Regions from separate parts of the Lysinibacillus sp. GW821-FHT14F06 genome, predicted to be linked through region 1. Evidence: riboswitches for the same ligand, from Rfam matches in the RefSeq annotation. Region 1 holds a riboswitch; the other holds the start of a gene.

Region 1 (4,220 bases):
TCAGGTTTTAAGACAGATAAGATACTTTAGATGAATAATTTCATTTAGATAATTTCAAACTATGTTTTAGCCAATCATTCTCTTTAAATTCGCCATTTCAATAGCAGACATTGCGGAATCATAGCCTTTATTACCTGATTTTGTACCTGCACGCTCAATAGCTTGCTCAATATTTTCAGTTGTCACAATGCCAAAAATGACGGGCACATTTGTTGTTAATGATACATTGGCAATCCCTTTTGCTGATTCATTGCATACATAGTCATAATGTGTTGTTGAGCCACGAATCACTGTTCCTAAACCAATAATGGCATCATATTTCTTTGTTTCCGCAAGCTGTTTCGCAATAAACGGAACCTCAAATGCACCTGGAACCCAAGCTACATCAATAAAGTCCTCATTTACACCGTGTCGCTTTAAACCATCGAGTGCCCCGTCTAATAATTTACTTGTTATAAATTCATTGAATCGACCTACTACGATAGCAATTTTTAAGTCAGTACCAATTAATTGTGCTTCAAATGTTTTACCCATTTCTAAATTCTCCTTTTTTAAATTGTAATTTTGAGATTTTGCTGGCGATATAACGCTAATTCTTCAATTGAAATTATTTTTAGTTGATGATGCGCTGCATAGTTGACTAGTTCATTGAAGCGAAGCATTTTGCCATCGTCCCCCATAATTTCACAGATAATGCCTGCGGGGATACTGTGACAAAGCTTAGCTAAATCAATGGTTGCTTCAGTGTGACCTCTACGCTCTAACACACCATTGTTCTTTGCGATTAACGGAAATACATGGCCTGGTCTACGAAAATCATTTGCCTTCGCTTGTGGTTCAATCATTTTTTTTATTGTCATTGCGCGTTCAAAGGCGCTAATTCCTGTCGTTGTATCCATATAATCGATACTAACTGTAAATGCTGTTTGATGATTGTCTGTATTGTTACTTACCATAGGTTGTAAGCCCAATTTTTGTGCGAGCTGCTCTGTGATCGGTGTGCAGATAAGACCTCTTCCATATGTCGCCATAAAATTTATCGTTTCAGGTGTCATATACTCTGCTAAAGCCAGTAAATCCCCTTCATTTTCTCGATCCTCATCGTCTACTACAATAATCATCTTGCCCTGTTTTAAATCCTCTATTGCTTCTTCAATTGTGTGCAGCATTATTGGCACCTCCTTACCGTTCATCGTTTAAAATCCGTTTTGCGTTAAAAAGTCTCTCGTAATAGTCGTTACTTCGTTCCTACGCTTTAGCTGGTGCAAAATATATTTTCCAACTAAATCCGTTTCAATATTAACGGAAGCGCCAATTTTCTTCATACCTAAAATTGTTTCCTTATACGTGTGAGGTATCAGTGATACTGTGACACTTTTTTGCTCAACGTGAAAAAGTGTTAGGCTCGTACCATCAATCGTAATGGAGCCTTTTGGAATACAGTAGTTTGTTAAATCCTCGGATAGCTCAATATCGATATAAACTGCGTTTGCTAATGGTCGTTTACGTACTATTTTCCCTATTCCATCAACATGTCCTGCTACAAAATGACCACCGAATCGTCCATTCGCAGGCATGGCACGCTCTAAGTTAACTGGGTCACCTACAGCAAGCTGCTGCAAATTTGTTGCCTTCACCGTTTCTGTCATAACATCCATCGTCAACTCTTGATTAGTAAAGTTTGTCACTGTTAAACAAACACCATTGACCGCTATGCTGTCTCCGAGCTTTACATCCTCCACCATTTTTGCTGAAAGGACTGTAATTTTCATACTTTGCTGATCGCTTTGCAAGGTTTTTACTGTACCAATATCCTCAATAATCCCTGTAAACATTTTTCCACCTACTTTCTTTCCACGCATTAAGGGCTCTATCCATTAATTTTTGAGGTCAATCCATCACTTAACTAATTCTATCCATTACTTTCAGCGTTCTCTGTCCCTCCTTACAGCCAATACCAAAAAAACCCCTTCACATGAAAGGGGTTAGGGAGTTCATATAAATAAGACGTCAGCAAATAAACCTTAGAATTTTATATTTTTTCCATAGGCTGCCATCTCATCGTTCTTCTCCCATCCAGACTATCACTGTCGGTTTTGGATTTACACCAAATCAGCTTTCGCTCACGGACTTTGAATTGCTTCATCACCGCCGATTGGGAATTTCACCCTACCCCGAAGAACATCTTACTATTTAATTTATTTTTATTCGCTAAATAAAAAAACCTCCCAATCTCAACGACGGGAAGTTAACATAAAAGCATAATCAAATAAACCTTATAAATTCATACGAATTTAAAAAGTTTGCACTTTTACCCTTCTCCCATCCAGACTATCACTGTCGGTTTTGGATTTGCACCAAATCAGCTTTCGCTCACGGACTTTGAATTGCTTCATCACCGCCGATTGGGAATTTCACCCTACCCCGAAGGATTTTATTTAGCTTATTCTTTACGATAACACTATTTTATAATATTATCCACAAAATTCTTTACAAAAAATTTCTGATAAATTTCATCCACATACGCTCTAATATTCTTTTCGTATACTGGATATTCTACTTCGAGTCTTGCAGCCACATGCTGTGATGCCTTTGCGAATAAATCAAAGGCTTGAAATAACGCCTGCCATATAGCTTTTTTAGAGGTTAGCTCAAAGGTCCCCATTAATTGAGAAACTTCCTTTGCCTGTAAATATTGAGATAAATACTTATAACTTTTGCCAACACTTAAGCTAAATTCTGTTTCAAAGCCAACGCGCCACGATAGCATTCGAAGTAATTCTTCACGTAAAATATGTTCAAAATGGTAATTGGCAAAAAGAAGTTCATTGCGACAAATGCCTTTTACAACATAAGTTGAAACCATCCAAAATTCATTGCAACAATCATCAAATGAACGTGCACTTGGCTTTTGTACATGGTACGTAACATCTGTTGCCTCAGGAACATTTATACAGCGCTGGTCTTTATCCAGAATGATTTCTAAAAGTCCATCACTTTCAAGATAAAGCTCCAATTCTTCAATAGGAACTAGTGTCAAATCAATTTTTGAATGATCGGTAAATAACATTAAATAGGAAAACCAATTGCCTAGTTCTGGTGGAAATAATTCCATATCCTCTGGTGTTTGCGTTATTAATCGCTCGCCTAAGAAATCGATCCATTTATTATTTCCAAGAAAGGTAGCCATATCAGTTACAACAAAGGAAATATCATAATCCTGAAAATCATTTCTTGGCACATTGTGATTTGCTCTTGAGCCCTCCATTCCGACTACTCGAACTCGTTCATCATTATTGGCAAAATTTAACAGTTTATCAATAGGTCGATTATTTTCCATATACTTTCTCCCTTGCTAATATATCTATTATTATAGTAGCAAATATTCACTTACGTTTCCGTCATAATGCCACATTGACATGCAGTACCTGACCAGTAACAAAAGAAGAATCATCAGAAGCTAAATAAATATAGGTAGGTGCAAGCTCAAATGGCTGACCTGCTCGCTTCATCGGCGTTTCTAAGCCAAATGTTTTGACATATTCTGCTGAATAGCTTGAGACAATTAGTGGTGTCCAGATTGGACCAGGAGCAACTGCATTCACTCGTATTCCCTTACTCGCTAACTGTAAGGACAAAGATCTAGTGAATGAAACAATCGATCCTTTGGTGGAGGAATAATCGACAAGTAACGGAGCTCCAGCGTAAGCTGTCACGGAAGCAGTGGAAATAATTGCCTCACCCTGCTTCATATAAGGTAATCCTGCCTTTGTCATATAAAAATGCGAAAAAATATTGGTTTCAAACGTATCATACAATTGTTCATTTGAAATATCCAAAATGCTTTGCTGCGGAAATTGGTCACCTTGATATAAAATCAAGTATATCTAGCTTACCAAAACAGTCAATCGTTTTTCTTACTACTTTCTTAGAAAACTCAGGATGACGTAAGTCACTTCAATCAATAGAATGGACTGCCCATCTGCCTCCACCATTTGCTTTGTTGCTTCTGCATCAGATCGCTCATGTGGCATATAGGTAATAGTCATATGGGCTCCTTCCTTTGCAAACCCAATAGCAATAGCACGACCAATTCCACTATCTCCCCCAGTAATTATAGCGATTTTCCCCTGTAATTATCCGCTTCCCTTGTAGGCCAGGTTGTCAGAAATAGGAACTGGCTGCACAAGGAGCTGCAGCAACTGGCTCATCCTTTGTCT
Region 2 (4,220 bases), on a different contig from region 1:
CATATGGCTTCCCATCAGTAATTCCTTCTTCACAAATTCTTTATCAGCTACATGTACAATAAAGAACGCTATCAATAAGTTTCCTATTGGAAGCATTAAATTCGATACTAGAAAATCTGTCGTATCAAAAATTGTTTTTCCAAAGAATGATACATCAGCTAAGGTACTAGATGACAGTGCTGCTGGAATTGCAGCAATAAAGACTACTATACCTAATAACAGTGTCAATACTGAGCGAGACAATTGCCCCTTTTCTATAAATGCCGCTACGATAATTTCGTATAAACTAAAGGAGGATGTTAACGTTGCGAATAAAAATAATAATAAAAACATCGCTAAGAACACTTCACCAAACGGCATTTGGCTAAATGCTGTTGGCAGCACCATAAACAGTAAGCCCGGTCCAGAAGCTGGCTCTAAATCAAAGGCAAATACCACTGGAAAGATCGCTAATCCTGCTAAAAATGATACAAGTACAGTTAAAAGAACAACCGAGCCCGCCGAGTTAGGTAAGCTCACATCCTTCTTTAAATAAGAGCTATAGGTCACAAGGCAAGAAAAACCCACTGCTAAGCCAAAGAAGGATTGCCCTAACGCTTCTAATAAAGCCCTTCCAGTAATATTAGAGAAGTCTGGCCATAAGAAAAATTTCACACCCTCCATCGCCCCATCTAATGTTACTGCTCGGACAACAAGTACAATAAACATCATAAATAATAATGGCATCATAAACTTATTAGCCTTTTCTATACCATTTTGCACACCAAGGGATATCACTAGTACATTCGCTAGCGTAAATAACCCTAAACCTAGCAATGTAATCCAAGGCGTACCTATAATTTTTCCAAATAGCTCTCCAGGATCATTAACAGGATCAATAACAGTTCCAGCCACACCAAGACCGCTATAAATAAAAATCCAACCACCCACAACACTATAAAAAGTTAATAATAAAAAGCAACCTAGTACACCCATGCGGCCAATCCATGCCCAGCCCATTTTCGTCGGTGCAATTTTTTTATAGGCAGTGACCGCCTCAGATTGGGTGCCACGACCTAAAACATATTCTGATAATAGCATCGGTAAACCAATCAGCAATGTAAATAGAACAAATATAAGGAAAAATGCTCCTCCGCCACTTTGTCCAGTAACATACGGAAGCTTCCAAATTGCCCCTAATCCAATTGCTGCACCTGCTGATGCTAAAATAAAACCTAGTTTACTAGACCATTGTGCTTTTTTTTCACTCATCTCTTCAAACTCCTCTAGCATTTCTAAACTCTTTCTTATTCTACATGAAAACACTAGGCCCGACTAGATTAAGTTCATTTGACGAATCTATCCATTACTTCATGCGTTCTATCCATAAAAAAACCTCAAGTGTATCAAAACACCCGAGGTTTCATAATCTTATTTCGTTAAATACATATTACGTTGACGATCTATCCATTTGCGCATAGTTGTAAATAATAAAGCCATGATAACAGTTAATAAAATTCCTTTGACAATATTAAATGGCAAGATTCCAGCCACAATCATTTTATATAATGAATCTCCTACAACAGGCTCCATCCCCAAAAAGTACGTGTACATTGGTAAAAATACAGCATAGTTAAGAACACTCATACCAACCGCCATAACGATTGTTCCTGCTGCTAAGCCACTAATAAGGCCACCAATGTTTTTAAAACGCTTAAAAATAATGGATACCGGTAAAATAAATAAAATACCTGTTGTGAAGTTAGCGATATGTCCTACTGGTACTCCTGTCGGCGTGCCTGAGAAAATCCAATCCAAAACATTTTTAAATAACTCTACTAGAATCCCCGCTACAGGTCCCATTGTGATAGCCGCTAGTAATGCAGGCATATCACTGAAATCTACTTCCAAAAACGCTGGGAATGGCGGAATTGGGAAATTAAATAGCATTAATAAAAATGAAATACTGCTCAGCATGCCAATCGTTATAAACGATTGAAGTTTAACATTTTTCTTCATTGAAAACTCTCTCCTCTTTGCTGATTCAATCTCGCAAGAAGAAAGGTTACGACCTAATCACATGTTATTCATGAAAAAACCCTTATGCATTTTTGGCATAAGGGAGAATAGGCATGATTAATAAACGCCATTAATTAGCAGTTTTTGAGCGAACTTTAAAGTCATGTTGAAAAAACGCCCGTTCAAAGCCAATTTAAAATAACGAATGACGATCGTACCTCCATCTTCTCCCATCCAGACTCTAACTGTCGGCCTTGGAATCGCACCAAGTCAGCCATGCAAAAAAATTTGCACAGGTCGCGGGCTGAAGAGTCATTAGTAAATCATTCGAGCCAATGTCTTTCACATTAGCGATTTACAACTCTATTACCGCCGGTCGGGATTTTCACCCTGCCCCGAAGATGAATCAATATTTTATTTTTGTTCTACAGCTTTACTATAATGAATTATTTAGAAAAAGTAAATAGTTCTGCTTAAAAAATCCTATTAGATTTGTATGTTTTATGGACAGTTAATTGATTTATCGCCAGAAAAACAAGAAGGAGTATTCTCGCCACTGTCTATGTACGAGAAAACTCCTTCACTATCGCCAAAAAGTTGCTATGGCGTATCCATATATTGCTTGTTTGCGCCTACTGGCTTGGGCAAGAAATTTTTAAAATCAAAGCCTTCCCAATTTTCCTGAACTACATTATCTAGGCGTAATTGTTTATCAAAGCTTGCAGCCGTTAGCATCATTGCTTCGATTAATTGTGTTGCTCGAACCGGTTCCATAGTCGTTAAATCAAGAGGATCATTAAAGGTAACAACAACACCCTCAGCAACCTCCTGAACAGTATAGGTCACATTTTCTGGAACGACAGGAACATAGACATCATCATTTTTATTGCGCATAACTGTAATCGCTTCTGTTACCGTGGAAAAAGTTTGACGAAAATCAGGAGATAAATACTCCGTCCCATTATTCTGATCTTTATATAAATAATAATTAAAATGACTTGGACCTGTTAATGACATAGCCTTACTCGGCTCCCCCTCTTGGGAGAACTCGTATGGTGTACCATCTGCATTTTCAAACTCTACCTCTGTATACTCTGAGTCCGAAAATGTATCCTGCAAGGTTCCCTTATACTCATTCACAGGGGCAGAAGCTACATCGTAATCATTTTTCTCAGGTAATACATGAATCAGCTTATCGTCTTTTTCTTTCAATTCACCTTGATATGGATGGTAATTAGTAAAGCCTTTTTCTTCCTCTTTAATTTGTGGTGCATACTTTTTATACATTTGTAATGTAGAAGGTTTTTCTTTCCCAAAATCTGCTGCAACTTGCTCATTGGGAATAATATACGTCATTGGTACACTTTCTACATCACGGCTTGCCAAACCAATGCGGAAGACAACGGCATCCGTTAAGTCCTCCTCGTACACAGAGGTACGTAGAGACATAAATTTAGCATGTTCTGCAACAATGCTCGAATCCAAATAATTATCATGATTTTCAGCAGTTTTTGCAGCTGGCCCATCTTCCATAGTAGAATATGGAGCAATATCAGGGGCAGTCGCCTGATCTATCTTGGAATGTTTATTATTCATAAACATAGAACCTACACCTACTGTTAATGCGAAAACAGCGGCAACACTCATAAAGATTGGCCATTTACGGATTTTGCGCTTTGTTGATTCTGTCTCTGTACTTTGCTGTTGTTCTTGCGCTGACACTTCTTCGTCTACTGGCTGCTGGATGGCTTCTTGCAGATGAACATTATCCTGCAAGCGAGTATCTGCCAATAATCGATTTAATATTTCATCTTTAGAACGGCGGTCAGAAAGCTTAGGGGCATTGTTCAATACATGTTCTAGTTGGTCATTATCAAACTGGTTATGTGTCATTGCCGTTTCGCCTCCTGTTCTCTAACCTGTTGTAGCTGTTGCCTTAAAAATTTAATGGCACGATGCTGCGTTGTTTTTACCTTTGCTTCTGTCCAATCTAGTATTTGTGCTGTTTCTGCAATCGATAAATCTTGAAAATAGCGCATAATGATGACCATCTTTTGGTCTCCTGTACAGTTTTCAAGTGCTGACTCTACCTGCATAAATTCATCACTGGCCTCCAACATATCTTCCGGTGATGGTGTGTTTGAATGGAGCTGTTCCGTTTCCCAGTCAAAAAAATCAAGTGAATGCTTTTGGCGTACTGCCTGCTTCCGAAAGTGATCGAT

The links. Region 1 has a riboswitch for FMN ahead of ribE (riboflavin synthase). Riboswitches for the same ligand answer to the same signal wherever they lie in the genome.
Region 2: linked by a shared signal. The riboswitch ahead of AC1RNS_RS00835 (ECF transporter S component) and the one ahead of ribE (riboflavin synthase) in region 1 are both predicted to bind FMN.

The regions. Positions count from the first base shown of each region.
Region 1 is NZ_JBXAPF010000017.1:55,965-60,184, reverse strand. It holds gene ribH (6,7-dimethyl-8-ribityllumazine synthase) at 67-534, opposite strand; partial or broken gene ribB (3,4-dihydroxy-2-butanone-4-phosphate synthase) at 570-1,169, opposite strand; gene ribE (riboflavin synthase) at 1,197-1,835, opposite strand; FMN riboswitch at 2,061-2,186, opposite strand; FMN riboswitch at 2,311-2,436, opposite strand; gene AC1RNS_RS15605 (aminoglycoside 6-adenylyltransferase) at 2,462-3,340, opposite strand; partial or broken gene AC1RNS_RS15600 (SDR family oxidoreductase) at 3,402-4,076, opposite strand.
Region 2 is NZ_JBXAPF010000001.1:169,034-173,253, reverse strand. It holds gene AC1RNS_RS00840 (sodium-dependent transporter) at 1-1,251, opposite strand, end outside; gene AC1RNS_RS00835 (ECF transporter S component) at 1,411-1,998, opposite strand; FMN riboswitch at 2,217-2,405, opposite strand; gene AC1RNS_RS00830 (RsiX family anti-sigma factor) at 2,599-3,891, opposite strand; gene sigX (RNA polymerase sigma factor SigX) at 3,888-4,220, opposite strand, start outside.